DNA from 3 places in the Paenibacillus sp. LPE1-1-1.1 genome. Region 3 is predicted to be linked to each of the others. Evidence: riboswitches for the same ligand, from Rfam matches in the RefSeq annotation. Region 3 holds a riboswitch; each other region holds the start of a gene.
What was found. A riboswitch is a leader RNA that binds a small molecule or an ion and turns the genes downstream of it on or off. The one in region 3 is predicted to bind cyclic di-AMP.

Region 1: another riboswitch for cyclic di-AMP. It lies ahead of MRBLPE1_RS03610 (APC family permease); the one in region 3 lies ahead of MRBLPE1_RS08085 (hypothetical protein).
Region 2: another riboswitch for cyclic di-AMP. It lies ahead of MRBLPE1_RS33040 (ubiquitin-like domain-containing protein); the one in region 3 lies ahead of MRBLPE1_RS08085 (hypothetical protein).

What each region holds. Positions count from the first base shown of each region.
Region 1 is NZ_JBEGHY010000001.1:762,350-772,439, forward strand. Features, by position in the region: gene MRBLPE1_RS03605 (alpha/beta-type small acid-soluble spore protein) at 1-67, shown strand, start outside; gene MRBLPE1_RS03610 (APC family permease) at 157-1,974, opposite strand; cyclic di-AMP (ydaO/yuaA leader) riboswitch at 2,105-2,262, opposite strand; gene MRBLPE1_RS03615 (VOC family protein) at 2,545-2,955, shown strand; gene MRBLPE1_RS03620 (GIY-YIG nuclease family protein) at 3,137-4,210, shown strand; gene MRBLPE1_RS03625 (spore coat protein) at 4,267-4,896, opposite strand; gene MRBLPE1_RS03630 (ABC transporter substrate-binding protein) at 5,034-6,584, opposite strand; gene MRBLPE1_RS03635 (ABC transporter substrate-binding protein) at 6,810-8,336, opposite strand; gene MRBLPE1_RS03640 (carbohydrate ABC transporter permease) at 8,367-9,257, opposite strand; gene MRBLPE1_RS03645 (ABC transporter permease) at 9,273-10,090, opposite strand, start outside.
Region 2 is NZ_JBEGHY010000048.1:60,171-70,260, forward strand. Features, by position in the region: gene spoVG (septation regulator SpoVG) at 1-86, opposite strand, end outside; gene MRBLPE1_RS33000 (RidA family protein) at 216-614, opposite strand; gene purR (pur operon repressor) at 675-1,502, opposite strand; gene ispE (4-(cytidine 5'-diphospho)-2-C-methyl-D-erythritol kinase) at 1,585-2,439, opposite strand; gene MRBLPE1_RS33015 (small, acid-soluble spore protein, alpha/beta type) at 2,577-2,762, opposite strand; gene veg (biofilm formation stimulator Veg) at 2,961-3,236, opposite strand; gene yabG (sporulation peptidase YabG) at 3,497-4,381, opposite strand; gene rsmA (16S rRNA (adenine(1518)-N(6)/adenine(1519)-N(6))-dimethyltransferase RsmA) at 4,456-5,379, opposite strand; gene rnmV (ribonuclease M5) at 5,384-5,932, opposite strand; gene MRBLPE1_RS33040 (ubiquitin-like domain-containing protein) at 6,058-7,206, opposite strand; cyclic di-AMP (ydaO/yuaA leader) riboswitch at 7,458-7,638, opposite strand; gene MRBLPE1_RS33045 (TatD family hydrolase) at 7,823-8,590, opposite strand; gene MRBLPE1_RS33050 (HD domain-containing protein) at 8,614-9,912, opposite strand.
Region 3 is NZ_JBEGHY010000001.1:1,857,754-1,867,843, forward strand. Features, by position in the region: gene MRBLPE1_RS08075 (dioxygenase) at 1-490, opposite strand, end outside; gene MRBLPE1_RS08080 (winged helix-turn-helix transcriptional regulator) at 638-958, shown strand; cyclic di-AMP (ydaO/yuaA leader) riboswitch at 1,137-1,298, shown strand; gene MRBLPE1_RS08085 (hypothetical protein) at 1,304-1,729, shown strand; gene kduD (2-dehydro-3-deoxy-D-gluconate 5-dehydrogenase KduD) at 1,904-2,659, opposite strand; gene MRBLPE1_RS08095 (DeoR/GlpR family DNA-binding transcription regulator) at 2,664-3,458, opposite strand; gene kduI (5-dehydro-4-deoxy-D-glucuronate isomerase) at 3,484-4,314, opposite strand; gene MRBLPE1_RS08105 (hypothetical protein) at 4,520-4,783, opposite strand; gene MRBLPE1_RS08110 (histidine phosphatase family protein) at 4,916-5,476, opposite strand; gene MRBLPE1_RS08115 (hypothetical protein) at 5,530-6,006, opposite strand; gene MRBLPE1_RS08120 (NUDIX hydrolase) at 6,217-6,699, shown strand; gene MRBLPE1_RS08125 (alpha-glucuronidase family glycosyl hydrolase) at 6,852-8,894, opposite strand; gene MRBLPE1_RS08130 (endo-1,4-beta-xylanase) at 8,933-9,943, opposite strand; gene MRBLPE1_RS08135 (carbohydrate ABC transporter permease) at 9,963-10,090, opposite strand, start outside.

The DNA.
Region 1 (10,090 bases), 1.1 Mb from region 3:
CGGCGGATACATCACGAAAAAGCTGGTTCAAATCGCGGAACAACAATTAGGTGGGCGTAACTTCTAATCAGCCGACGAAAAGCCCTCCTTTTGCAGGAGGGCTTTTCATTTATAAACGTATCGATCCTGCAGCTAAACGGCAGCATTGTGCGGATCCTATTTTTGCAGGTGGTATGGCACGGTTGCGATGACTACGTCCTTTTGCGTAAATAAATAAGCGCGGAGCATTAAGCTCGTTTGGTTGTGCAGTAAATAATGCCACCAATGCTTCGTAATAAACTGCGGGATGAGAACCGTAATATGATCCGTTTCTGCCGTTTTCCATTCAATCGTATCAATGAACCGCATTAAAGGCCTAATGATGCTCCGATAGCTGGAACGGAGAACGATGAGCCGGACGCCGGGGTTCCATTCTTCCCACTTCTTTTCCATTCGCTCGATATCCTCGTCATCAAATCCAACATACACGGCAACGACATTATCCGTCAACGATTTGGCATAGCTTAGGGAATGATTGACGACACGCGTTATGCCCGCAATGGGAACCACGATCGTGCTCCCTTTAATAACCGGTTTATCTATCGCCATATTAATCCGCAGTTCGTCTGCCATGTTGCGGTAATGGCGGTGAATCCCATAAAACAATAAAATAACGAGCGGCAGGAAGATAAATACCATCCAAACATGGCTAAACTTCGTGAAAATAAAAATTAAGGTAATCGCCAGCGTCGTCAGCATCCCGATTGTATTAATGATGAAACGCGAGAGCCAACCGGCAGGCTTCAGCTTCACCCAGCGTACCATCATGCCCAGCTGGGAAAGCGTAAACGGAATAAATACCCCCACTGCATATAGCGGAATTAAATTTTCGGTATTGCCGTGAAAGGCGATAACCAATAACGCGGATAAAACGCCCAGAATAATGATGCCGTTAGAAAAGCCCAAACGGTCGCCCCGCGCCATGAACATATTCGGCATATATTTATCTTTCGCCAGCATGAAGGCAAGCAGCGGAAATGCCGCATAAGCCGTATTGGCCGCCAGAAATAAAATGAGCGCCGTTACGCCTTGAATCACATAATAAATGACGCCTCTGCCAAATGTCGCATTCGCAATTTGCGATACCACGGTTTCTTTCTCATTCGGTATAATACCGTACCAATAAGCAAGGAGGCTTATGCCGATAAACATTGCGCCTAGAATCGTCCCCATCATGATTAGCGTAGCTGCCGCATTGCGCTCGGCCGGCTGCTTAAAGTTCGGAATCGCATTGGACATCGCCTCTACGCCCGTAAGCGCCGAGCAGCCTGAGCTGAAAGCCTTCAATAAAAGGAATAAGCTTATGTTCGAAACCGCGGCACCCATCTCAGGCGCTGCTCCCGGTACGCCGCCTGCCAAATATTTGATTATACCGGATATAATCAGGATAAAGATAGCAATCACAAACAAGTAGACCGGCATGGCCAGCACGGAAGCCGACTCCGTGATTCCCCGCAAATTAATAAGGGTCAGAAGCGCGATCATCACTAATGCGATAAGGACCCGGTGATCATGCAGCGACGGAAAAGCGGACGTAATGGCATCCGTACCCGCGGAAGTGCTGACCGCAACCGTCAGAATATAATCGACAAGCAGCGAGCCGCCTGCTAACAAACCTGTAGAAACGCCGAGATTATCCTTCGCGACAATATAAGCGCCGCCGCCGGTAGGGTAAGAGAAAATCGTTTGGCGATATGATAAAATCAGCACCAATAAAAGACCGAGTACAGCGATGGAGATCGGAATAGAGTACCAAACCGCCGTAAAGCCGGCAACCATCAGCACAATTAAAATTTGCTCCGTCCCGTATGCGACCGAAGATAAAGCATCGGATGATAACACGGCAAGCGCCTTAAGCTTGCTAAGCTTTTCGCCTTCAATTTCCGAGCTTTTCATCGGACGACCGATTAACAACCGTTTAAATCTGCTGACCATCATAACTTCCCCTTTTCCAACCCATGAAATAAAATAACAAGCTAACTGCCGCATGGAACACAAAAAAAAGCCGCAGGAAAGTAAGGACTTTCCCACGGCTTTACCCAAATAGCTCGGTTCGTTCGTGATAAATTCCTCTTTTGGACGCTTACGAGGTTAGCTGACGGATTCGGGCGCAAAAGTCGCCCTACGCTTGGCATGGCCAAGTGATTCACCCCTGAGACAAGATCGCATGATCTTGCTCGATGGTTCCCCCGCTTCTTTTTCAGAACTCAGCGATTAAGGATATTACATGAAATAATACGGCAATAGATTACGTTTTGAATCTTACTCCTCTCCTCCGGCATTGTAAACAATCATAAAGGTCTAAATTGATTAAATTTCGAGTCATGCGGAATCATTTAACCGATTACATCCTATGCATTCTTTGCATATCGTTTGTATGCTTACGATCTCTTTGGATTATGAGAAAATCATTGGTGAATCATAGCAATCCATAAGAAACTGCATCACGTTTTATATGTTACGATTGGATTATCGTTACAACCCAATAAGAGAGGATGTTTTAGAATGGCAAAATACACGACCTACATCATTTCCGAGGACGCAAGAGCACAATCCGAATTTTACATGCAGGCACTTGGAGGAGAAATCAATTCCATTATGACGCATGGCCAGCTTCCCGACGCACGTGAGGAGCTCAAAGACAAAATCATTCACCTCTGTTTCAATGCCGCAGGCGTCAATTTCTTTATGTCAGACTCCGTGTTTGAACCTGTCCAGAGCGGTAACGCCGTTCATTTGAACCTTGAATTCGCTTCGGAAGAAGAAGCACGGCAAGCCTTTAATCAATTAGCGGTCGGCGGTCAAATCCATCAGCCTTTGGAGCCTGCTTTCTGGGGCTCTCTATTCGGACAAATCGAAGACAAATTCGGCATACGCTGGATGATTACCACCGAGGCAGCCGTAAGCCAAGCCTAACCCATCCGAATAAGGATAAGCTTTTTCATCACATCAAGAGGAGACGGCCCTTTGCTGAGGGCTGCCTCCTCTTTGCTTCGTCTATTTCTCCTATTATCAAAACAAGGAATTATTCACACGGATGTCGAATAGTGTCGGATGAAATATTTAAATACCATTTTGATAAGGAGGATGATGCTGGATGCCATTCTTGTTCAAAGCAGCTGAATACCCGTCAAGCCCCGGCTGCTATCTGATGAAAAATGAAGAAGGCAGCATCCTTTACGTCGGAAAATCCAAAAACCTGCGAAGTCGGCTGCGTTCCTACTTTACGAAAAACCATACCCATCGCAGAATCAAGCAGCTCGTACAGGAAATAGCGTCCATTGAAGTCGTGCTTGTCAATAATGAAGCGGAGAGCTTGCTCCTCGAAAATAATTTGATAAAAATCCATAAACCTCCCTTTAACCGGGCATTAAAAAAAGATAACAGCGGTTATGCCTATCTGCAGCTGACAGCTGACGAGCTTCCGCGATTGGATGTGTATTACCGGAACCGCAGCCGTCATCGGAAAATCGCTGAACCAGAGGAAATGCACCGTTTGGGTCCCTTCAAAAACGCCCGGTTCCGTGATGCGCTGCTTGAATTTGTAACGGAGCATTACGGTCTTCGAACCTGTAAAACCATGCCCAAGCAAGTCTGCCTGCTTTACCATATCGGGAAATGCAGCGGCGTGTGCGAAGGCAAAATATCGAAGCAGAGTTATTTGAATAACGTTCGCCAAGCCTCGGAGCTGCTCGCCCATCGAGGCAAAGGCCTGATTGAAACGTTGTATGACCGGATGGAGACTTATGCGTCAAAAATGGAATTTGAAAAAGCACAGCAAATGCTCATCAGTATCCGAAATTTGGAGCAAGCAGCAGACAAACAAATTGTAGACAGGGAAGCCGTTATCGATCAGGATGTCATCTACTTCGGCAGCTCCCATGCGCTGGTTGCAAAAGTCCAAGCAGGCATGCTTAGCGACTTTCAGATGTTTGAGCTCGAAAAACCGAACGATGCTGCTGCCGGCGACCAATTTATGATCACCAGATATGCCGAGGCGAAGCCTGATGAAATCATAGCGAGTCGCATCTGCGACCGAAAAAAGGTATATGCATCCTTAAAAAAAAGAGGAGAAAAGCAGTTTATCCTCACCGAGCCCAAGCGGGGGTTAAAATATGACCTTCTGCAGTTATGCAAAAACAATTATGAGTACCGATTCAACCGGCTTTAGTTCATCCCGGGATTAAAAAAAGGCCGCCAAAGGGCGGCCTTTTCTTATATGCCCATTTAATGGACCGTATTTGCCGGCATTTGCGGCATTCCGTTTGCCGGTACGAACGCGTTAATCATAATTTGCATATCATTGGCTGCCAATTGCGGCACTTGGTAATAGGCACGTTTATTTTGATACATAAATAATTCATAGGCCATTTCAACAAAGTTTTGCACTTGCGAAGCCAACACCCGGCGTACGACTGGATTCGTAACTTCAACCGCGGCCATTGCCAAGAGTGAAGCATGGGATTTCACTAGTCCAATCATATATCCGCTGATGCCTGCGTCTTTTACATCCGCCAGTGATTGATTGGGCTTTTTCGGCTGAGTCGCTTGTAAACCGTAGAGGGGCTCGATTATTTCTTTAATCATATACGTTGACGTTTCTTGGCTTGGCTTTTGGCCTGTGGCAAAACATTCCGCTGTCAGATTGTATTGGGAAAGGGCAAAGTTGTATTGACGATCCAATATGTCCAGCAATTCGACATCTTGTACATACTGCCTAAAGATCATAAATTGATCCAACATGCCGATTGAACAGGACAATACTTCATGCATATCAAAGAGCTCGTGACCTCCATGATTGAATGCCTGCATACCTGTACCTTGTAAATTTGTGTTGCTTTGCGTTTGCTGCTGCATGTTAAGTCTCCTTTGTTATTGATTGATTAACTTCTTTAATATCAATAATTTAAAGGAAACTTATTCATCCTGCCGGTACAAATCATGAAAAATCCCCTGTTATGACTCTACGTCATAACAAGGGGTCAGTCGTTCCTTTACTTCTTGTTAGCTGCAGCCCATTCGTCCAGCTGTTTTTGCTTCTCTGCGATGATCTTGTCAATACCCGCTGTTTTTTGCTGTTTAATAAATTCAGGCAGCTTAGCCGCGGGATCGACGGTTCCTGTTTCCAAAGCAATTTTATATTGATTCTGAACGTTCGTCACCGCCGCGATTTCCGTTTTGACGGCGTCGGCATTAAAGGTGAAGCCCAGCGCTTTCGATTTAATAGCGTTTCTGTTAAAATCCGCCAGCTGATTCCACAGCTCCGGGTCATCCCCGTTCCAAATGTGGGACAGGGACTGATTCCCGAACATCCATCCCATTTGCAGATTATAGCCGGAATTCGTTGCATCCACCCCTTGCGGGTAATCGATGACATTGTCGGACACCTTCACGTAATGTTTTTCTTCGATCCCGTAATCCAGCAGATTAATGAAATCTTTATCGGTGTACATCATGTTAAGCAGCATCATCGCTCTCTCCGGATCCTTCGAATTTCTTGCGACGCTCCACATAATGGATGTAATGTTAGACGTCGCAGTAACTGCAGGTCTGAAGTGTACTGACACCATCTCTTTGCCAGTCGTTCTCGATTCTTGGGTCTCTATGCCGGGCTTCATATGAGAGATAAACGAGAAGGCTTTGCCGGATTTAACCAAATTGTATTGCGTCTCGGTGCTTGTAGCGGCATCCTTGGCAATGTAGCCTGCTTCATACCACCTTCTGACCGTATTCAACATTTCCGCATATTCCGGCGTCTCATACATGTTCACGACCTTGAGGCTGTTATCATGACCTGGCAGTACGCCAAATCCATCACCTAAGGTATCAAAGAAGCTGCCTACAAAAATATCCAGAATAGAGATACCGTACTTGACTGTCGGAATGATACCCGGCTCATTATCTTTAATCGTTTTAAATACAGCGTCCAGATCATCCAGCGATTTTATCGCAGCCGTATCGATGTCATATTTATCAACTAAATCCTTGCGCATCGTAATGCCATAGTCCGCAGCCAAATCCCTGATGCTCGGAACGGCATATATTTTCCCGTCAATTCTTGTTGCGTTCAAGAACGCAGGATCAAGGGAATCAAGCGCTTCCGTAACTCCCTGGCCTTGCTCAGCCAAATAACCGTCGAGCTCAAGAAACTGCCCTTTAGCCACATCTTGGCTGTAAGTTCCGAGTCCGCTTACGATCAGGTCTACCTGCTCATTGCCAGACATCATCAACGTTTTTTGCTGCGTCCAAGCTCCAAATCCGATCGGAATCAGCTTGACGGTCGCATTGATTTTTTCCTTCGTCAATTTGTTGATCGCTTCCGAAATCAGCTTCATATCCTTCGGTTCCCCGCCTGCGGGAAATACCATTACTAGCTCGACAGGCTTCAATTCTCCGCCTGCGCTGCCGCTTTCTCCTTCTGAAACGGCTCCGTTGTTCCCGGAACTTGCTGCATTGCTGCCACCGTTGCTGCACGCGCCAATAAGCATGGTCATTGCAAGAGCCAATAACAAAAACATTTTAGCTGCATATTTGTTCTTTTTCATTGATGTGACCTCCCGGTTTCTTTTAATGAAAGCGTGTACACTTAGTAGAATAGATGAAAATGCCGGAGCATACTTTCATATTTCCGACATCCTGTTTTCGATTTTCCGATGTATATGAACATGGGTTTCAAAATCGTTTCCAATTGCAAACCCGCCTTTTCATTTGGTCTTTAATATAGCAAGGGCGGTGCATCCGGATGTCTGCACCGCCCTTTCATCGTTTCGTCATTGCTTTCCAGCCGACGCCCAAGCGTCAAGCTGTTTCTGCTTCTCGGCAATGATCTTGTCTATTCCCGCTGCCTTCAAGGCTTTATTAAATTCCGGCAGCTGCTTCGCAGGGTCTACCGTACCCGTTTCCAGCGCGATTTTGTATTGGTTTGACACGTTCGTTACAGCGGCAATCTCCGTTTTGACCGCATCGGCATTAAAGGTGAAGCCCAGCCCCTTCGACTTCAAAGCGTTTTTGTTAAATGCCGCAAGCTCGTCCCACAGCTCCGGATCATCCCCGTTCCAAATATGGGACAGGAATTGGTTGCCGAACATCCATCCCATCTGCTGGTTATAGCCCGAATTCGACGCATCTACGCCTTCTGGGAAATCGATGATGTTATCCGATAGCTTTGCGTAATGCTTTCCTTCAATGCCATGATCAAATAAATTGATCAGATCTTTATCGGTATACATCAGGTTTAGCAGCATCATTGCTTGTTCGGGATTTTTTGAGTTTCTCGCGATACTCCACATGATAGAGGTAATGTTATACGTCATACTCGCGGCAGGCCTCAAATGGATCGACACCATAGCGGTTCCTGTCAGTTTTGATTCTTGGTTTTCAATGCCTGGCTTCATGTGCGAGATAAACGAAAACGCTTTGCCTGCCTTCACCAAATTGTATTGCGTCTCCGTGCTTGTTGCCGCATCCTTGGCAACGTAGCCTGCTTGATACCATCTTCTCACCGTATTTAGCAGCTTGGCATATTCCGGAGCCTCGTACATATTGACGACTTTAAGTCCATTGTCATAACCCGGAAGCACGCCAAAGCCGTCTCCTAAATTATCAAAATAGCTGTTTAAATAAGTATCGATAATAGAGTTCCCGTACTTTACGGTTGGAACGATGTCAGGCTCATTTTCCAAAACCATTTGAAACACTGCGTCCAAATCATCCAGCGAATGAATGGCTGTTGTATCGATTTTGTACTTGTCTATCAGATCTTTACGCATCGTTATGCCATAATCGGCAGCCAAATCACGGATACTCGGGATGCCGTAAATCTTGCCGCCGATTCTGGCGGCATTCAGAAAATCCGGATCTAGGCTGTCAAGCGCTCCCCTGATCCCTTGGCCCTGTTCGGCCAGATACCCGTCAAGCTCCAGCAGCTGTCCTTTGGACACCTGCTGGCTGTATGTGTTAAGACCGCTGACGATTAAATCGACTTTCTCGTTACCAGAGAGCATCAGCGTCGTTTGCTGCGGCCATGCTCCCCAACCGACCGGAATAAGCTTTACGGTTGTATTTATTTTCTCTTTCGTAATCTTATTGATTTCATCCTGGACAGCCAGCAAATCCTTTGGTTCTACGCTCGCCGGGTAAACCATCGTTACCTCGTAGGCAGCCTTAACGGATTGGTTTCCGCTTTCCGCCGAGTTACCCGCGGAACGGTTCTCTTCCGATGCGCAGCCCGTAACCATTAGGCTTGCTGCAAGCAGCAGCTGCGCAGCCGTCTTGCATGCTTTTCTTTCCAATCCCATCCTGCTCCCCCATGTTCGTTTGTTTCTCTATTATCCTTTTACAGCGCCGATAGTCAGGCCCTTGACGAAATACTTTTGAAAGAACGGATAGGCGATCAACAGCGGGATAACCCCGATCGCGGCCATCGCCATCCGCATGGATGCAAGAGGAATATTAGCCGCGATTTCAGCGCTTCGGCTGCCTGCTTGCGTAGAGCTCTGCAAGAACTGTACATCCAGAAGGATTCGGTTCAACAGGTTCTGAAGACTGTAGTACTGGCTGTCCGTTATATAAATCAAACCGTTGAACCAGTCGTTCCAAAACAGTATGGTGTAAAACAAGCCGACCGTCGCAAGCACCGGCGTTGACAGCGGCAATACGATGCGATAAAAAATTTTCCACTCCTTTGCCCCGTCGATGTAAGCCGATTCGATAATCGCCGTCGGAATCGAGCTCGCAAAAAAAGTGCGCATCAGGATAATGAAAAATCCGTTCATTAGCAAGCCAGGTATGATTAAGGCCAGCATCGTATTTTTCAAGTCGAAATAATTAGTATAGAGCAAATAGGTCGGTACTAGGCCCCCGTTAAACAGCATCGTGAAAAAGACGTAGAAAGCGAGCGAGTTGCGGAACGGCATTTCGAGCCGCGAAAGCGGATAAGCCACCATCGCCGTAAGCGTCAATCCGAGTGCCGTGCCGATCACCGTCGTTAAGACCGTGATGCTGTAGGCCCGGATGATTTCCGAAGAGCTGTTCCATAAATAACCGTATGCGGAGAAGCTTATTTGATCTGGAAAAAAGGCGTAACCGCTGCGAACAAGTTCCATATCGTCAGTTAGGGAAGCGGAGAACAACAGCCAAAACGGCATGACGCAAAAGAACGTGAATACCAGCATGACGATGTTAATGGCCCATTGATAGAGCTTGCCGGATGATTGCATATAATCTCTCCCTTTCTAGAACAACGCGTTGTCTTTGTTATATTTTCTTACGACAGCATTTGATACGATGACTAGAATGAAACCAACAAGCGCTTGGTACAAGCCGGCTGCGGAGGACATCCCGATGTCGCCTAGGTTAATCAAGGCGCGGTATACATACGTATCGATCGTGTTCGTAACCGGCATCAGTGCGCCTGTATTCAGCGGAACCTGGAAGAATAAGCCGAAGTCGGAGTAGAAAATACGGCCGATGGCAAGCAAGGTCATAATCGTGATTACCGGCGCAACGAGCGGGAGTGTTATTTTCAAAATTTGCTGCCATCTGTTAGCGCCGTCAATCGTCGCCGCTTCATAATATTCGCTATCGATTCCAATGATTGCTGCTAAATAGATGATGCATAAGTTACCTACGCCCTTCCATACGCTCACGATGGTTAAGATCCATGGCCAGTACATCGTTTCACTGTACCAAGAAATGGAATCCAATCCCAAGAAAGGAAGCAGGGTCTTGTTCATGAACCCGTTTTCAACATCCAGAAAACCAAGCACCAGGTAGCCTACAATAACCATGGAAATCAAAAAAGGAAGCAGGATCAACGTCTGGTACATTCTGGACAAGAAACGTTTACGGATTTCATTCAGCATAATGGCTAAGGCTAGCGCGATTCCGGTATTCAATAAAATAAAGGAAATATTGTACAGCAGCGTATTCCTTGTAATGATATAAGCATCTGTCGTTTTAAACAAATATTCGAAATTTTTTAAACCGATCCAATCACTGCCCATAATGCCTTTTGCAAAATTGATGTCCTTAAACGCGATGACAATGCCAA
Region 2 (10,090 bases), on a different contig from region 3:
AATTCATTATCAATAGTAATGGATGCGATAGCCTTCATACGCCCTTCGGAATTTACGCGGCGGAGTCTGACATCAGTAATTTGCACTTGTGTTCACCACCTTTGTCTATGAGAGACTTGGTGTATACTTCCACATTTTTATGCCAATTCCTTCTACATTTTTGGTAAAATCATGCTCTATTTAAAATATTTTTTTAAAATAAATTTTTTTCGTTTTCATTCGACAATTGTCGATGCAATGACCTCTATTTCGACAAGGACATCCTTAGGCAGCCTTGCGACCTCAACGGTCGAACGAGCCGGCTTATGCTCTCCAAAGTAGGAGGCATAAATGCCATTTACCGCTGCAAACTGATTCATGTCTTTTATAAATACGGTTGCCTTCACTACATCCTGAAAGCTGGCACCCGCTGCCGAAAGCACGGCCTCCAAGTTACGGAACACCTGGTGGGTCTGTTCTTCAATGCCGCCCTCTACAAGCTGACCTGACGAATCAAGTGGAATTTGTCCTGAAGTGAACAATAATCCTCCCAGCTTAATCGCTTGCGAATACGGTCCGATCGCTGCAGGAGCTTGATCTGTTGCAATCACTTGCAGTTGTTGCTTCGTTGTCATTATGGTCCCAGCCTTTCCGTAGATGTAGATATAAATCTTCTAAATACAAGTATCTATATTCTATGCCTTAAAATAATTTCCCGGAATTACCGTCGTCTGCTTTGTCTTCATATCAACCGCAGTCAGCTTCGCGAGCGATACATAGTCCTCAAGGAGACGTTCCTCTAGTTCCACCTCGCCGGATTCAACGAACACGCCGACACCCGCTACGATAGCCTTAAATTCGAACAGCAAATCCATCATGCCTTGAATCGTCCCGCCGGCTTTCATGAAGTCGTCAATGATAAGGACACGCGACTGTTCCTTAAGCGCTCTGCGCGCCAGGGACATGGTCTGTATGCGCTTGGTAGACCCCGATACATAGTTAATGCTAACCGCGGAGCCTTCCGTTACCTTATTATCTCGGCGTACGATAACAACAGGGATGTTCAAGCAGGCAGCCGTTGCGTAAGCAAGCGGTATTCCTTTTGTCTCTACCGTCATAATCACGTCAATCTTCCGGTCTGCGAAGGCGGTCGCAAACATTCTGCCGACATCCGCAAGAAGCTCCGGCTGGCCTAACATATCCGTTATATACAAATAGCCGCCGGGAAGAACCCTCTCAGGCTGCTCCAGCTGGCGGCAAATGCTCGTCATAATGGTAAGAGCCGTTGATTCTTGCATTTTTGGCGTATACTTTACTCCGCCCGCTGCTCCGGCAAGCGTATGAAGCTCGCCAATGCCCTCTTCCTCAAACACTTCTTTGATAATCGCCAAGTCCTCGCTAATAGAAGACTTTGCCGACTGATATCGATCAGCAAATGCTGTAAGTGAAATTAACGTGTGGGGTCGACTTAACAGGTATTGGGTCATTTCTACCAACCGCGAGCTCCGTTTCAACTTCTTCAAACACATCTCCCCCCACTAAATCCGAATAATATAATGTCAATATAACATTTTTATACGGATTTAATCAAGAAGAACGTCAGTCCTATGTCAGCATTCTTACCACATAGACTTCTTTGCAAAAGCCGCGGAGCCCGTTATAAATACGAGGAAGCTTGGCTTCCTTCGAAACAAGGCCGAATACGGTAGGTCCGCTTCCCGACATAAGGACGCCGTCGGCACCAAGCCGAATCATGCTTTCCTTCAGCTGCATAACCTCAGGATAGACGTCTAAAGTAACATTCTCGAGTACATTGCCTAACCCTTCGCAAATATCGTTAAAAGAGCCCCGCTCCAGCGCGCTTACCATATTCGGAATCGAAGGATGCTCTTTGAGCTCATTGGCGCGGAATCTGCTGTATACGTCAGCCGTCGATACATTGATTGGAGGCTTCGCTAGAACGACCCAGCATTGCGGTGGATTCGCGATATGCTCAAGAACCTCTCCTCGGCCGCGGGCAATAGCCGTACCGCCCGTTACGCAGAACGGAACGTCGGAACCGAGTTCAGCCCCAAGACGGCACAGCTCCTCCTCTGGGATTTGGAGCTTCCATAGCCGGTTGAGTCCGCGCAGCGCAGCAGCAGCATCGCTGCTTCCTCCTGCGAGGCCCGCAGCGACAGGAATTTTTTTGTCTAAGTGGATATATACGCCTTGCTTTACATCATAGCGTTCTTTAATAAGCCTAGCCGCCTGGAAGGCTAGGTTCTTCTCGTCTAGCGGTATGTAGCCGACTTGGCTCGAAATAATGATGGTGTCTCTAGGCAGCTCTTCCATTTCAAGCCGGTCAGCAAGGTCAACCATCGTCATGATCATTTCGACTTCATGGTAACCGTCATCGCGCTTGCGGAGCACATCGAGCAGTAAATTAATTTTGGCAGGAGCTTTTTCATAAATTTTCATCCGATAAGTTCACCCGTTCGTTCATATGCTTAAGGCTCATTATATCAAACGAACGCAATAAAAGCTAAGAGATGACAATCCACAAATTTCCGATTGTCATCAACTTAGCTTTTTTCATGCCAAAATGCCGGTTTTATTTAAGGCTGGTTCGATTTTGCAGCGGCCTGCTCAGCAAGTTCGATCGCGCGTTTGACCATATTGCCCGCATCCTTCGCACGTATGCTTCCCCAGCCCTCTTGCTGCACGGTATCATAAAATCCTAGATCCTTAGCCAGCTCGTATTTCAATTGCTCCGACATCACACTGCGTCTTCTGCGACTCATTTGCACAACCTCCACATTCGAATTAGCCCTATTCAAAATATACGCCTGCCACTATTGCATAGGTAGTATGCTTCCGTAAAGGCCGAAGGATACGCGATGAACAGGTACCATAATTCGGGTTGTACTTGCTGTCTATAGGCACAAAAAAAAAGCGCAGATGCGATCTGCGCTAACATGCCTCACTAGGCGATATATATTCTATTGTTGCAAATGGGCGATACGGACTTGACCTTCATCATTGCATACGGTCACTTCCACCGACTCCGTCAGTATGTCCGCATAGCTGTATGAGACGCGTTTGAAAGCGTGTTGTTCTTCATCCAGCTTAACAATGAAAACAGAAGGGTAGGTTTCTTCCAACGTACCGGTTCGTTCGATGGTCTTTCGTCGGCCACCGTTCGCTCGAAGACGGATTTTGGAGCCAACATGAGCTTCCAAACTGCGTTTAATATCCAATAGCGCATTTTTTGCCATTGTCCACTACCACCTCTTTCCTTGTTCATTATAACCAAAAAGAGGGGGCTTGTCAAATGAGGTAAAATATTATATCAGTCGGAATATTTACTTGTCAACGGTGATTTCACCCATTTTTAAAAAAGTATGCATAGGAATGCAAAAAATATACATATTAAGAAGTTGCTTGAACTCCAATATGTATATTTACGCTTTTCACAGCGGTATTTTGCATCGTTTCACAGGTAAAACATTATGGAATAACGCTCGATTTCTTGCCATTACTGCTTCAATACCGAATTGGAAGCCGTTATTTGTGGCTTGGGCAGGCCGACGCGAAAACGTCCCATTGTCTCAATTCCGCCCAATCCGTCAATACCGCTTATCGTGCCGTGAATGACATCAGATAAATTAATGGTGTCCTTAATCGACGTGTAGCTTGCTTTAATTGCAATATAGACAGGATCCAGCGCGTGGATCAATATTCGTCCGGGCGAGCTTGCAAAGTTCGAGCCCACCTGCAGCAGTGCCTCAAAATGCGACTGGCAAGCGCCGGCAATAACGATTAAACCGTCTCGGTTTCTCTCATATTCGCGTGCCACACGTACGGCATTAACGAAATGCTGTGAGTTTTTGTAACTGCTAAGGCTGTACAGATCCATTTGCGCGCGGTTCTTTAGCACGCCGTCATGGCCGGTAATTACGACAATATCCGGTTGAAATTGTGGCAGCAATCGGTACAGCACATCAGCCATTTGGGATTCATGCACGTGGAGACCATGGGAAGGGACATGCATCGTATTGTACAATTGCATGCTCTTCTTCAAATAGTTACCGTCGCCGTCGAGATGAAGCACTTTCCCTGGCACTTCAAAAAATGGCTGGCTCTGCTGCAACGCATGCCGAATATTATCCTCGTTCTCCAATGCTTGGCGTTCACGTTCGGAATGCATACGTTTTAAAGAATCATTTACTTTAATTCGTACTTGCTGCACCGCTCTTGTCGTTTCTGGATCGCGTATGACCGACAAATCAGGAATCGGAGCATCCGCAAGCAATCGGTAGTCCGTGCCCTTCAGAATGGCAGTATTTGTACGAACAGCCTCAACCTTGAATAGCACGTCACCGCCATACGATTTGCGGACGACCAGGTCCCCTTGCTTCATGGGTAAATCACCTCTTCGTCTATCCTATGGGCAGACAGGGCGAATGGTGAGTATTTTATAACGAAAGGATTGGCTTACCAGCCGGCCTCCAGCATGCTGCGGCTGATTCGGGCAAATTCCTCCAGCGAGAGCGTCTCGCCGCGCCTGATGGGATCAATTTCGTTCTTCAGAAGCATCTCCGTTAGCGCCTCGCGCCGTTCCTTGCCTACAAAGGCAGTCAGATTGTTGGCCAACGTCTTCCTACGCTGTGCAAAGCTGGCTTGTACGACACGGAAAAAATGATCCTCATCCGGCACGTCGACAGCAGGCTTTTCGCGCAAGGACAACTTGATTACGGCAGAATCGACATTAGGCTGGGGAATAAACACGGTATGCGGTACCGTACAGACCACCTTTGGCACGCAATAATATTGTACCGCTACGCTGAGACTGCCGTATTCCTTGCCTCCCGGCTTAGCAGCCATACGTTCTGCCACTTCCTTCTGGATCATGACAACGATGTGCTCAAGCGGCAGTTTCTCCTCCAGCAGCTTCATCAAAATCGGCGTGGTGACATAGTAAGGCAAATTCGCCACGACGCTAACGCCGGAAACATCAGCAAACTGCTCCTTAAAGAGCTGTTTCAAATCCAGCTTAAGCACATCGCCATGAATCACGGTCGTATGTGCCTCGTCAGCCAGTATATCATTCAAAATCGGAATGAGCCGATTATCGATTTCTACGGCCGTCACCTTGCCAGCGGCTTGCGCAAGCCGCTGCGTAAGGGCGCCGATGCCCGGTCCAATCTCAAGTGCTCCTTTTGTTTCATCAAGTTCGGCAGCCGCAACGATATTATTCAAAATATTTTGGTCGATCAGAAAGTTTTGACCCAAGCTTTTCTTGAAGGAGAAGCCGTATTTCGCAATGATTTCTTTGGTACGTTTTGGTGTAGCCACTTCAATCGAAGCCTGCTTTACCGCAGACCCGCTGCTAACTTCATTCTGTTCATGACCGTTCATCCGGCTAACCCCCTAGTTCCTCTTCCATTTTGCGGAAAGCTTCAATGAATTCCGCTTTGGAAATCCGAAAGCTTGTACAGCGTTTATAAAATTGTTTGCCGTTCGCATACCCTATCCCGAGCAGCCTGCCTATAACCAAACGCCGGTTAGACGCATCAGGATGCACAATGAGGCCCGCTTCCATTAAATCCTCGAAGCTGACTTCTCCCGTTTCATCCGCCGTCTCTGTACGCAGCTCGAAGAGTGCCGTGCGTATCGCCTCGGGACTCGCGTTTTCAATGCCGATATCTCCTTTGTACAGGGCCTTCTCCTGCGGCAAAAAAGCATGCTTGCAGCCCGGTGCATGGCGCGCGACGATTTTTCGTATCCGTTCTCCCGCATGATCGGGATCTGTAAATATGATAATGCCGCGGCGCTCGTTCGCCAGTGCGATTCTCCTCAGCACATCCTCGCCGATTGCCGAACCGTTTGTTTCTATAGTATCTGCTTCCACCGCTCGTTTAATGGCGACGGTATCGTCTTTTCCTTCAACGACAATGATCTCTTTGATCATCAAGATCATCCCCTTCTACATATGCTGCAACAGCCCCGAAAACATGCAAAAAGAAGAGGCAGTGCCTCTCCTTATGATGGCATATTTAATTAAAAATGGCGATAAGATGATGGTAACGCTACTTATTAGCTGGCACTAGGTTTGTTCGGTCCCAAGACATATACGGTAATGCCTTTTTTCCTTCCGAACTTATTGGCAACCTTCGTACTATCAAAGTATACGTCAATTTTGTTCCCTTTAATCGCACTGCCTTTATCCTCAGCACGGCGGAAACCGATTCCTTCAATATATACCCACCAGCCAATTGGAATAACCTTCGGATCAACGGCTATCGTACGCCCTTCTTGTACGCGCGCACCTGATGCCGTAATTCCGTATAGCGGATGTCCAACATCTTTGCCTGTTGAAGCCACACCTGCAGAATATGCCGTCAGCGTGACATTCTTAAGCACTTTCTTCGCGTTGAACGTTACTCCGCTTTTCGTTAACGCTGCAATGCTCGGGCTTTTGCTCGAGAGCACCGTAACCTTAGGCTCTGCCTTCTTCGTACCGATCGCGACGACCTGATCAACTGCAGCTGTCTCGACAACCTTGCTGACCATCTTCTTCGAAATAAGAACGCCGTCCTCGTATTGCTTCTCGATGCTCTCAACGATAAGACCCTGCTTGCCAGTTTGCACAAGCCTTTCCTTGCCCGCCGCAAGTGTCGGATCCGACTTCTTCACGATAGAGAAAGGCATCGCGCGTTCGGTCTCTGACACCTTCGTGTCGACGCGAACAACCGTTACCGTCAGCTCCGCATCCAAAACCGTTTGTAGCGGAGGAATAACTTTATCTTGACCACGAACTGGAATATGTAATTCCTCGATCGCTGCCTGTACTGTTCTTTTTGTCGTGTATACAGTAGAGGTCTTGCCATCAGCTTTCACAATTACCGGTATCGCATGAGTTACCTCGATACGATCTCCGTCCTTTATTGCCGCATTAAGCGGTATGGACACCTCATCATGTGGTCCAATTGCGATAGCTTGTTCATCCAGTAGGCGTTGCAGGACCCATTGCTTCGTTTCCACAATGGTTTCTTGTCCGTTCACTACTACGGAGACGCTTTTGACAGCCGTTCCGTACAACAACACCAAAAACATGAAAGTCATAGCGATTGAGATAGTAGCACTCAAAAGAATCAAACGCAAGTTTTCACGCTTCCATCGCAATGCGAAAGACATGCTGGATGATCGTTTCCCATGGGTGTCCTTTACCTGGAGTATTCCCACTTCATCGGTCCTCCTTCATAGCCCCGCCGCCAAGTGTTACGCATGATACAACTGACGCGACTATAGTATATTGGCGTGCAAGCACGCAGTCCAGTATTGCTATATCGACCCTCCCACCCCCATCTTTTATCCCTATGTCGACATATTTCCGATTATTCGAAAATAAAAAGAAGCCGTCGACAGAGGATCTGTTTCGTGGCTTCCCGAGTAATTGTTTACACTGGGATACAGGAAAATGGATGCACGAGGTTGATCACTCTCTATAACGCTTACGAGGTTAGCTGACGGATTCGGGCAAGAGAGCCGCCCTATTCTTAACGCAATGCTCATGGCAAAGGCTTCGAAATTCACCCCTGAAGAATTCATAATACGGTACAATAACCCGCACCTGGTTCCCCCGCTCTCCAATTGGAGATTAAGCGCAAACTGGAAATCCAATACAAAATGTTAATGCTCTGAGATGAATCATACCCTCATAAGCGGTCAATTGTAAAGATACGATAAAAGACGATTTAAGCGAAAAAGGTGGATAAAGACGGAATAATTAAGCGATAATCACGATAAAAATCACTTTTTACGCGATAAAGGTCTTTTATTCTCTTCATTTCTCTCGTTTTCATACAATCCCAAAACATTTTTTACCGTTCTCGGTCGTAATTGCGCCTATTTCATCTACCGTTTTACCCAATAATTGGGAAGCCATCTCTGCGACGAGCGATACATAAGAGGACTCATTTCGCTTCCCTCTGAAGGGGTGAGGAGCCAAATACGGAGCATCCGTTTCGATCAAAATCCGGTCGAGCGGAACCTGCTTAAGCACCTCTTTCGGCACCCTTGCATTTTGGAATGTAACCGGCCCTCCGAACGAAATATAAAAATTCATATCCAAGCATTGTTTGGCCGTTTCCCAGCTGCCTGAGAAGCAGTGCATAACGCCTCCGACCTCTGCAGCGTTTTCCTCTTGCAAAATGCGAATGACATCCTCATGCGCATCGCGATTATGGATGACAATCGGCTTTCCTACCTTGCGGGCAAGACGGATCTGCTCCCGAAAAACGCGCTGTTGGACATCTTTTGGCGAAGTATCCCAGTGATAGTCGAGCCCAATTTCGCCTATAGCAACAACCTTTTCATGCGAGCAAAGCTGCTCGATCCATTCTAAATCCCCAGGACGCATATCAATGCTGTCAACGGGATGCCAGCCTACCGCTGCATAAATAAAATCATATTTCTCGGCAAGCGCCATCGTCGTAGGAATGGTTTCGCGGTTAAAGCCAATATTGACGAGCATATGCACGCCTGCATCCTTTGCGCGCTGTATGACCTCGTCGCGATCCTCATCGAATTTATAGGAGTCCAAATGGGTATGTGTATCAAAAAGCAATGTCATGTATGTGTCAGCCTCCATTAAGCAAGTTTGAATAGGTTTTTTAATTTATCAGGAATTAAGTGTATGTTGCTCTTGAGAGGCTCCTCGGGGTAATACAAATGGTATTCACCCTGATGAAGCCCCGTAATTGAACGAACAATGTCGGATTTAGCAGATATTTCACCTATTTCATCCTGTTCGTCTAACAACAAAATCGGCGCTTTTTCTTTCTTTTCGCCTTCTTTTTTATCTGGTCGATAAACGTCATACGGCAGGTCAAAAGGAAAATCGATCTCCATATGATAATCGGGATTCATTCCTATAGAAGAAAAGCAATCGCTGATTTCATTTAGAAGTGCTTCATCAGGATTATCAATGGTTATATATTTATATAACCGGCGGTTCATAAACCGGCTGCATAGATCGCTTAGCAGGGGATCCCGCTCCTCAGCCCACTGCGTGAAAGCCGTTTGAACCAAAGCCTCATCCAATTTTAAATAGTCTTGGACCGTCATCGTGTTATGAATAAGCCCCTTAATTGGCTTCGGTATCCAATCAAATACATACCCACCCACATAAAGTTCCTGCGCTCTACGAAATATTTGACGTAAAATAATCTCAGAGCTTCTTGTAACTGGATGGAAGTAAATCTGCCAATACATTTGATAACGAGACATCAAGTAATGCTCTACTGCGTGCATTCCGCTCTCTTTGACTACAATTTTCCCTTTATAGGGACGTAATACGCGCAAAATGCGCTCTAAATCAAAATTGCCGTAATTAACGCCGGTAAAATAAGCGTCTCTTAATAAATAATCCATTCGGTCCGCATCCATTTGACTGGATATTAAGCTTACGACAATTGGCTTTGGATATGTTTTTTGAATGACTGCCGCTACCTGTGCAGGAAACTGCTCCGAAACTGCCCGCAGCACTCGATTAATTTCTGTATCCTCCAGCACGATTTTACATGTCCACTCTTCATGGTCCGTGTCGAATACCTCCTCTAAGGAGTGGGAGAACGGTCCGTGACCGACATCATGAAGCAGCGCCGCGCAGAGTGAGACTAATCTTTCCTCAGCAGGCCAATCCGGATACCCGTGTCGTTCGAACTGGGAGATAATTTTTCGTGTAATTTCATATACGCCAAGCGAATGGGAGAACCGGCTGTGCTCGGCACCATGGAATGTTAAATAGGAGGTTCCTAATTGACGTATCCGCCGCAGCCTTTGAAACTCTTTTGTATTGATTAAATCCCAAATTGTTTGGTCCTGAACATAAATATAATTGTGGACTGGATCCTTAAAAACTTTCTCTTCCGTCAGCTGTTGCTTCATCGTCTCTCAACTCCTTTGTTCATATTTTCGACACAAAAATCGAATATGATGTCGAATAGTGTCGTAAATTAGTTTCCAAATTGTCGAAGCTGTTGTATTCTATTACAGAGTATAATGGCCTTACTATCTAGTCAAATACTTATGATTACGGGATTTATTGGCAATATTCTTAGTTGAC
Region 3 (10,090 bases):
GAACGGTTACGCCGCTTCCGATGAGCAAAATATTCTGGCCGCTCAAGCTGCGCAGCGCCTCGCCAATGCGGAACTGCTCCTCCGCCGTGCGATAAGGATTGACGGAAACCTGCACGACCGGGATATCCGCGTTTGGAAACATATGCTTCAGCATCGTCCACGAACCATGGTCGAGTCCTCTTGACGTATCATATGCTACCGGGATATGATTTTCGCTCAGCAGATGGCCAACTAGCTCCGCTACCTTTGTGGAGCCTTTGGCTGGATATTTAACTTGGTACAGCTCATCCGGAAATCCGTAGAAATCGTAAATCGTTTCGTATTCATCATCTTTAGAAGAGATGGTAACCCTCTCTGTCTCCCAATGCGCCGTAAAAATAACGATCGCATCCGGTTTCAGGCCTGCTCCCGTTTGCTGAAGAAATTTGCTATATTCATTTTGCTCGACAGCGAGCATCGGTGATCCATGTGCTAGAAATAACGGTTTCACTGCGGTGCCTCCTCAAATACACTTACTATTTGTAACTAATTATAAATTTATAACTAAGGATAGTCAAGTAATTAACATTATTCAGGTGTGCTTGTATAAATAAGATATTGAGGTTATACTAAATGGAAGATAAAAGAGGTGATACACATGGAGCAATCTAACCTTTGTCCCCGTTTCCAAAGGGGAATGGACATTATTAGCAAGCGTTGGACCGGCCTGATCATTTTCCAGCTTCTGTCCGGCCCGCAGCGGTTCTGCGCCGTCCAGTCCGCGCTGCCGATCAGCGGCAGACTGTTGTCGGAGCGATTCAAGGATTTAGAAAACGAAGGTATTGTCGACAGGCATGTATATCCCGAAATACCCGTTCGCATAGAATATTCATTAACGGAGAAGGGCCGGGCGCTTGAGCCGATCATCCGTGAAATACAAGTGTGGTCGCAGGACTGGATAGAAATAGAAGAAGCGTAATGGGAACGTTTCGAACAAAAGGAATATCACGAAAGCGGAGGACTACGGCCGCTTCGTGATATTCCTTTTTTTGCGACACAGGATTGATGGCTAAAGCGTTCCCGTTTCCTATCGCACATTTTCCTTGATTAAATGTACAAGATTTACAGATATGCAAATGAGGGTTATAATGAAGAGTACATTATTCACGCTGAATTTTTCGAATGAAAAAGCGGGGGAACCATCGCGAACGATTCCAATCGTTTCGCAAGGGGTGAATCCAGGGATTTGTAACCCTGGTAGGGCATTCTCTCTAGCCCGAATCCGACAGCTAACCTCGTAAGCGAACAAAGGAGAGATTTATTTATGTTGACGAACTGTGCAAATCATCTGCATCATTTCACGGAACAGACTCCTCATTTATCCGTCACCCGAATCGAGCTTTTTGTCATTCCTGCACTTGCCGTCGATTCTGCAGGCCACCGTATTTGTCTTCGATTAACGAGCAGCCAAGGCTTTGGCTGGAGCGAGCTTTTTGCCAGCGACACAGAAGAGGCCGTTGACTTAGACAGGTGGAGCGATCTCCTGCAAAGTTTTATCGGACGCATTCCTCTTCCGCCTCTTAGCCAGTATCAATACGACAAAACGGAACAGGATGGGCGTGCTCTCGACTTGTTCGTTACAGCCGTCAATCATGCCTTAGCCAAGTCCGCCGAATCGCCCCCGTACAGCATCGACCATGAAGAATCTGTTTTGCGTCAACGTTCTGTCTCCTACGTCTCTTTGGACTAGTAAAAGGGTTAGTACACATAGAAAGTCCAGAACACGCAGTCTTGTTCTGGGCTTTCTTGCATTGTGCAGCGGTTTATGGAAAGGGCCGGCATTTGCGGACAACGAAAAGGCCCTCCTTATTACAGCCGCAGCCGTATGGGGAGAGCCTTCTTGTTTTTTAATGCCTTACGGTTCTTACCTTACCAACCATCCGCCGTCAACGGCGAGAATATGGCCATTCATGTAATCAGAGGCTGCGGAAGCTAAAAATACAGCCGGTCCAATCAAATCCTCGGAGGAGCCCCATCGTCCAGCTGGAATGCGCTGCAAAATTTGGGCGCTGCGAACCGGATCCTCGCGTAGCGCTTCCGTGTTGTCCGTGCTCATATAGCCTGGAGCAATCGCGTTTACCTGCAATCCTTTACCAGCCCATTCGCTTGCAAGCGCTTTGGTAAGCCCTGCCACCGCGTGCTTGCTGGACGTGTAGCCTGGAACGTTAATGCCGCCTTGATAGGAGAGCATGGACGCGATATTAATAATTTTGCCTGAACCCTGCTCGATCATTTGCTTGCCTGCAAGCTGGGAAAGCACAAAAACTGAGTTCAAATTAACATCGATCACAGCCTGCCAATCCTCGTAGCTGTGCTCTGCTGCAGGTGTACGGCGAATGATTCCTGCGTTATTGACCAAAATATCGATCCGTCCCAGCTCTTCCAATGTGCGGTCAATGATGCCCGCCAGCTTAGAGCGATCTGAAACATCGGCTTGAATGGTAATGGCTTTGCGTCCTAATGCCCGCACAGCGTCGGCTGTTTTGTCAGCAGGCGTGCTATTGGTAACAAGCGCCACATCAGCGCCTGCTTCCGCCAAGCCAAGCGCTACCGCTGCGCCAAGGCCGCGGCCGGCACCCGTAACGACAGCCGTTTTTCCTGTCAAATCGAACAAACCCATCGGTTTAAGTCCTCCCTCTCGTGCGCTTCCCGCTTTCCGGAAGCTCCGCCTTCATCATCTTTATTTGCTGTGCCTCGTATTTGGCTGCAACCTCTGGAGCGATGCCTTCATCCGTAATGATGAAATCGATCTCGTCCAGGCCAGCAAAAGTAATCAAGGCGCCCTTGTCGAATTTGCTATGGTCAGCCAGGCAATACACGATTTTCGCGTTATCCATATAAAGCTTCTTCAGCTTCGACAATTCTTCCGTAAATATCGTCAGCCCATATTCCAAATGAATACCCGTCGTGGATAAAAAAAGCTTATGGACATTCAACCGTTTAATCCATTCCTGCGATTCGGCCCCAATAAGCAGGTTGTTATGGCGATAGCCGCCTGGAATCACAAGCCTTACCTGATCCTTCAAGGTCAGCTCCCGGATAATGAGCAGGTCATTCGTAAGCACGGTGACAGGCATATTGGGAAGCCTCTTCGCCATCTCAAGCGTAGTGCTGCCCGCATCGAGCGCGATGATATCGTTATCCTCGATGCAGCTTAGCGCAAGCGCCGCAATCGCCGATTTTTCCTGTTGATGTTTGCTGTTAGGGAACTGCAGCGGATAAAGACTGTCTTCCCCTTCCTGCTCCACCACGGCCCCGCCGTGCGTACGCTTGAGCAGACCCTTCTCCTCAAGCTTCTCCAAGTCCTCACGAACCGTTTTTTCCGTAACGCCAAACTGCTCACTCAGCTCAGATACTTTAACTGCCCCAAGCTGCTCTAGTTTCTCAATAATTTTACGATGCCGTTCAGCAGCAAGCATGGTGCACCTCCTGTAGCGAATGCTTCTATTTTAGCTCGCTTGCAGGGACCGCGTCCATGTCTGTAAACGTATAGTTTTCTCCTGCCATCGACCAGCAGAACGTATAATTGCTCGTTCCAACGCCAGAGTGGATGGACCAAGGAGGCGAAATAATCGCTTGCTCGTTCGCCACAACCAAATGTCTCGTTTGCGAAGGCTCACCCATCATATGGAATACGCGCGCATCTGCATTCATATCGAAGTAGAGATACGCTTCCATGCGGCGGTCATGCACATGAGAAGGCATTGTGTTCCATACGCTTCCCGTTTTTAGGCTTGTTACGCCCAGCATAAGCTGGCAGCTTTGAATGCCGTCGGCATGAATGTATTTGTAGAGAACGCGTTCATTCGAAGTTTCCTGCGAGCCAAGATGAGTCGGATTTGCTTCCTCCATCGTCATCTTGCGCGTTGCGATTTCGGCATGCGCAAGCGCGGAGCAGAAATAAAGCTTAGCCGGGTTCGCTTTGTCAACGCTGGATAACAAAACCTGGCGTTTGCCTTTTCCGACATAAAGCACTTCAAGCTTGCTAAGCTCGTAAACTTCGCCGTCAACGGAAATCGATGCAGGTCCGCCAATGTTGAGGAAACCAATCTCGCGGCGCTCCAAGAAATATTCGGTTTTCAGCGTTGCTGCGTCTTCCAGTTCAAGCGTTTCGTTCACTGGCAATGCTCCGCCAACGATCATGCGGTCATAATGGGTATATGTCATCTTGATTTGATCCTGTTCGAACAGGCTCTCGATCAAAAACTCGCTGCGCAGACGTTCCGTATCATATTGCTTCACATCGGTAGGGTTTGTTGTGTGGCGTACTTCCATTGGATAAAAGCCTCCTAAATTTTTTTGGGGCGCACAGCATGCTCTGCTAGCGGCGCTAACGTTTGTTAATGTTCGTTTTTATGATATCACACATTTACGAACATAAAAAGTACTTTTATCAATCAAAAGAGGAATCAGCATAAAACCTATAAACGCAAGAAGGAGGAGACTCTAGTCTCCTCCTCCCTCCTATCTCGGCTGCAGTTTACCACGTAATCCGGCCGCCTGTCCGTTGATAACCACGTAATAATTCATATTTCCCGCTGCGCATCAAGCGTTTCATTTGAACTCTGTATTTACGACTGTCATCTCTTCTGGCTTCGGTGCATTCTTTGTTATAATGAACGCTCTTCATGCCCTTCCGATATTCCCGCGTCTTGCTTCTTCTTGGGTCATCGTGCTTCTTCGCAAAAACAGGCCTAATGTTTTGCTCGTTTTCCCACAGTGTGATATCTTCCTGTACAAACATCTTCATCCCCGTTATACCGGGTTAGATTATGGCGTTAAGCCATTATAGCGGTATAACTAATAGAAGATGACCTTTGGATTAAACATCTCTATCCCTCCTTATAATGAACATCGCTATTTAAGGTTAAGCAATCTAGTCAGGCCTGCTCCAAACCCGGCTAACCGTAATTAATTCGGTGCCTTCGAATGCCAGCTTATAAATATCCGGCATCTCAAGCTGTTTCCAGAAATCGAAGCCGTAGCTTTTATCCAAAGCATTCAGGATTAAAGCCAGCAGGTTTCCATGCGTGCCGATTACGATATTTTGGTTAGTATACTGTTTGAGCACCTGCATGGCGGCTTCCAGCCCGCGCTTCTGGGCAATCGCATTCGATTCCCCGCCCTCCCATGCAAAGCTGCTTTCCTCCCACACCTTCTCGATAGCTGCCTGAAAATCCTCGACCGGACGGTCCGAAAGCAATCTTTCCTTAAAATCATCCATAATTACAATAGCTTCGTTTAAGTAAGCCGCAATGCCTTCCACGGTCTGCATCGCCCGTTTATAGGGACTCGAAATGACCGCGTCGATATTCATTTCCATTAGCGCTTCTGTTATCATTTTTGCATCATTTAACCCCTGCTCCGATAAAGGCCTGGTTAATTCGTCCGGCGTATAGACGGAGTGCGCGTGCCTCACCAAATAAAGATTCGTCATCTGCTTGTTTGTTGCCTCCTTTAACTTTGCGCCCGGATCATCGTTCGAGGCCATCAATCCACAAATGATAATACATGTTCCTTCACTTGAGCCTTCTGCTCTTCTGTCAGCTTAATGGATTCCAATTCCTCGTACGATTGATCGGGGATAAGAATGGTCGACGGCTTTGCCAGTTCGGTTTTGGTCTGATCGCCATTGTCAGACATCATCATATCGGATCTGACTGCATCGGAAAGTATGATTTCGGATTTAATGAAATTTCCCTCTAAATCGTAAGAGTCTTCGATCATTTTGATATCGGATTTAATATAATTTTTGCCTTCGACGATAATGGTGATGGCATTGACCTTCTTATAGCCTGTTCGCACAAACATCCCTTCATCATTCTGCTCGCTCGTTTCGGTAGCAAACACTTCGATATGCTCAACCTTTTCCGATTTGCCGCAAGCACTTATTAAGACAAAAACAATGCATAGCAGACTTAGCTTCATTGCAGCGGCATATTTGCCTGTTTTGTATTTGAATCCCAAATCACCACTCCTTAACGCCTTCGTTTTTTGGGGTGTGCATGATCTGTATCGTATCCTTACCTCATGATTACAAACGTTTACAATTTTGTAAAGGTTGCAAAAGCCTGCGGCAAGCGAAGCACAGCTGCAAACCTATCGAATGGCGTGATATGATAGGCATGAGATTTTTATCCAATCTAATTATTTTATTTGAATGCGGAGGTTATATGCATGCCCATGCCAACCCATATTGTAGCTGTAGGCGGTTTTGTTGAAAATGAGCAAGAGCAGGTCCTTTTGGTGAAGACACAACATGACGGATGGGTTTTTCCCGGAGGACAGGTCGAAGCAGGCGAGAATTTAATGGATGCTTTAATCCGGGAAATAAAAGAGGAAAGCGGAATAGACACCGCTGTTTTGAGCTTAATTGGCATTTACTCCAATACAGGAACCTATACTTGGCATGACGGAGTAACCGAAGTTCCAACCAAAGTCATGCTGGACTTCTCGTGCAAAGCGCTCGGCGGGCAGCTATGCGTCTCTGAAGAAACGTCGGAAAGCGGATGGTTCGATAAGGCAGCGGCGCTCGAAGCGATTACAGCGCCTGCCATCCGTGCGCGCTACCAGGTTTATTTGGATTTTGGGGGAAGCGTAAGCTATATGGATTATGTCACGAAACCAGACTTTGAAATCAAATTAAATCGAAGCGTCTAGCTGCTCTCATAACATTTATTAGGCTAAGGGATTAAACAAACAACAGACAAATAAAGAAGCCGCTGGTCTACAATCGTGCAGGCCAGCGGCTTCTCTCTTATTCGTCATGCTGGCAGTCCGATGTCCATTACTGCCCGCGATGCAACGGTTTCCTAATAAATCGTTCGACCGGCCTCGTCAGAAATACCGGATTTCCGAAAGAAATACGTGTTAATAATATCGCGCCAATTTTTGGCATGCTCGGCTTGGTCAGCCAAACGGCAAGCAATCGAAGCAAATCTGGCTTCGTCCATCTTGCCGGAAAGTCCTGCCCATTGCTGCTGCAGCCTTTCCGCTTCCTCGGCTCCCCAGAAATGGGTGTCATAGATATGCTGAATCACCGTTTTTCCGGAATGGAGCTTATGGGTATAAGGCACATGGTGGAAAAATAGCAGAAGCTCGTCCGGGCATGTCTCGATGCTGTCATAGAGGGCCGCGTTCGGCGCTGCGTATTGCGATGTATATCCCGTGCCGCTCGCAAGCGTCCGGTTAACGCCGATGCCGTCCCGATCCGCAAAATGATACGTTCCCCATCTGGAATACTCGTAGCCGTCTACATCCGGACCGTAGTGATGGTTAGGCGCGACCATCCAGCCGACGCCAAGCGGAGCGGTGTAGCCTTCGAAAATCGGCCAAGAATGCATCAGCATCTGGCCGACCACGGTCACGACTTCAGGATCGCTGCCAAATGTTGCGATCGTCCACTCCATGCCTATTTCCTCGGCCGACAGCTGCGGGTTCCAAATAAGGCGGCCATACCCGTAAAGATTAGCCTGCGCCAATATATGTCCCGTCCAGCTTTCCTCATCCCCGATATTCGATACGGCGGCGATGCCGCTGTACGGTATCCCGTATAGCGTTCCATCCACGATTCTTTTCACTTCAGTACCTGCGCCTTCCGCAAACGTATCGAAGTCGAGTACCTGCTTCCATTGCGGTACCAGATAGCAGAGATGGCGCTGCTGGCCCGTGTACTCTTGGGTAATCTGGAACTCCAGTACTTGATTGGTTTTTTTCATGGCGCCGAACAAAGGAGACACCGGCTCACGCACTTGGAAGTCCATCGGTCCGTTTTTAATTTGCAGCAGCACATTTGGCCGAAAACGTCCGTCTAACGGCTTGAAATGGTCATATGCCGCACGCGCGCGATCCGTCTTCCGGTCACGCCAATCCTGCATGCAGTCATATACGAAGCATCGCCAGATCACGATTCCGCCATGGCTTGCCAGCGCGTCTGCCAGCATGTTTGCCCCGTCCGCATGGTCGCGGCCATAGGCAAACGGGCCCGGCCGATGCTCGGAGTCCGCCTTCACGACAAATCCGCCGAAATCAGGAATAAACGCATAAATCCGGTCCGCCGTTTCCTTCCACCAGCTTTGGACGCTGCCATCCAGCGGGTCTGCCGTCGGCTGGCCCCCTATTTGCAGCGGTGCCGCAAAATTAACGCTTAGGAATAATGTAATCCCGTATTCCCGGAAGACATCTGCGACGAGCGCTACAGAAGGAAGCTGCTCCGCTGTTATGAACCTGGTCTCCCGCTCATGAACATTCACGTTATTAATAGAGATGGCATTGAGACCGACAGAGGCGAGCAGCCGCGCATAATCCCTTACCCGGTGCAGATTTGAAGTAATGCAGCCATTCCGGTAAAAGATAGAACGACCCGCGTACCCTCTCTCGATAGAGCCGTCTGCATTATCCCATTGGTTTATCATCCTCAGCGCGTTGCTAGGGGATTCCTTCACATTCAGTTCCTCAAGCGGCGCTCCCGAACCGATTAGCCGAAGCAAATGGAACACGCCGAATAAGATACCGGCAGCCGATCCTCCTGTAACGATTATTGCGCCATATCCGCCCTCTTGCCAGTATCGCAGCGTATAGCCTTCTTTCCCCTGCTTCCATTCCTCCGAGCCCGCTTCGTCCGAGTAAACCGCTAATTGAACGAAGCCTCCATCCGCAGGCTGCTCCTTGATGCTCGCATCGATGCCGAGTAAAGCTTGGATACCTTGCTGAAGCTCCCTTACTGCGGTATCCATAGCGCCGGAACGTTTATCCGGAGCAATAATTTGGCTCAATATGCCCGTATAGGCTTTTCTCGTTTGCCGATCTTCAACCGGAAAATAATTCAGCCAGGCCTTATATGCCCTACTATTCATCAATCAAAATGCCTCCTTACGAACCCGCTTTGCAGTTGTTAGCTCCTCTGAATAACTCTCCAGAACGAGCCTTTTGGCTCATGCTTCTCATCGAACAGAAGCGGCCAATTTTTCCGTCCCCGCACAGGAAAGTCGCTCAGCCACGTATAATCATCCGCCGCTCCCCAAAAAGTAACGGCGTCAATATGGCTCCGGTATTCCTCCAGCAGCTTAAACAAGGCTTCGTAGCGCTGCTCCTGCAGCTCAAGCATTTCAGCCGTCGGGCTTGCTAAATCCGTGCGCCGGTCATCGTGGCGGAACATCGATACATCAAGCTCCGTCAATTGAAGCCTTAAGCCGAGCGAAGCATATTTCTCGATGGCAGACCGTATATCATCCAATTCGGGACTATACAGATTCCAATGCGCTTGAAGGCCGACGCCGTGCACCGGTACGCCTTGCTCGAGCAAGGATTTGACCAAGCGGTAGATCTTATCGCGTTTTGCTGGATTCGACTCATTGTAATCATTGTAGAAAAGCTGGGCTTTCGGATCGGCTTCATGGGCGAATTCGAAGGCTTTGGCAATAAAGCCGGGCCCGGCGATCTCCAGCCATTTGGAGGGGCGAAGCAGCTCCGATCCCTCGTCTGCGATTACCTCATTCACAACATCCCACGCATAAATATCCTCTTTATAGCGCTTCATAACCGTATCGATATGCGATTTCAAGCGGTCATACAGCTTATCTCGGCTGACCGGTCGGCCATCTGCTTCTTGAAACAGCCAATCCGATGTCTGATTGTGCCAAACGAGCGTATGCCCTCTCATTTTTTTGCCATGCTCTTTTGCAAAAGCAACGATTTTGTCTGCCTCTTCGAACGAATACGTATCCTCCGCCGGATGCAAGCTTACGAACTTCATCTCATTCTCGGCGGTCAGGCTGTTATAATGCTTGGCGATAAGCTCTCCCGCCTGAATGATCGTACGCGGATTAACCGCTGCTCCAATATCGAACGAGGCCTGAAATGCCTCATGCAGCTTTGGAATGCTGCGGTTCGGAATGCTGTCCATTTCCTGTTCCCCCATTCGATTATCCTTTCACGCCGCCTACGGTCATGCCTTTCACAAAGTACTTTTGCAAAAACGGATATACCATGATGATCGGCAGGGAGGCTACAATGGTCATCGTTGCCCGAATGGCGAACGGCGTTACCGTAT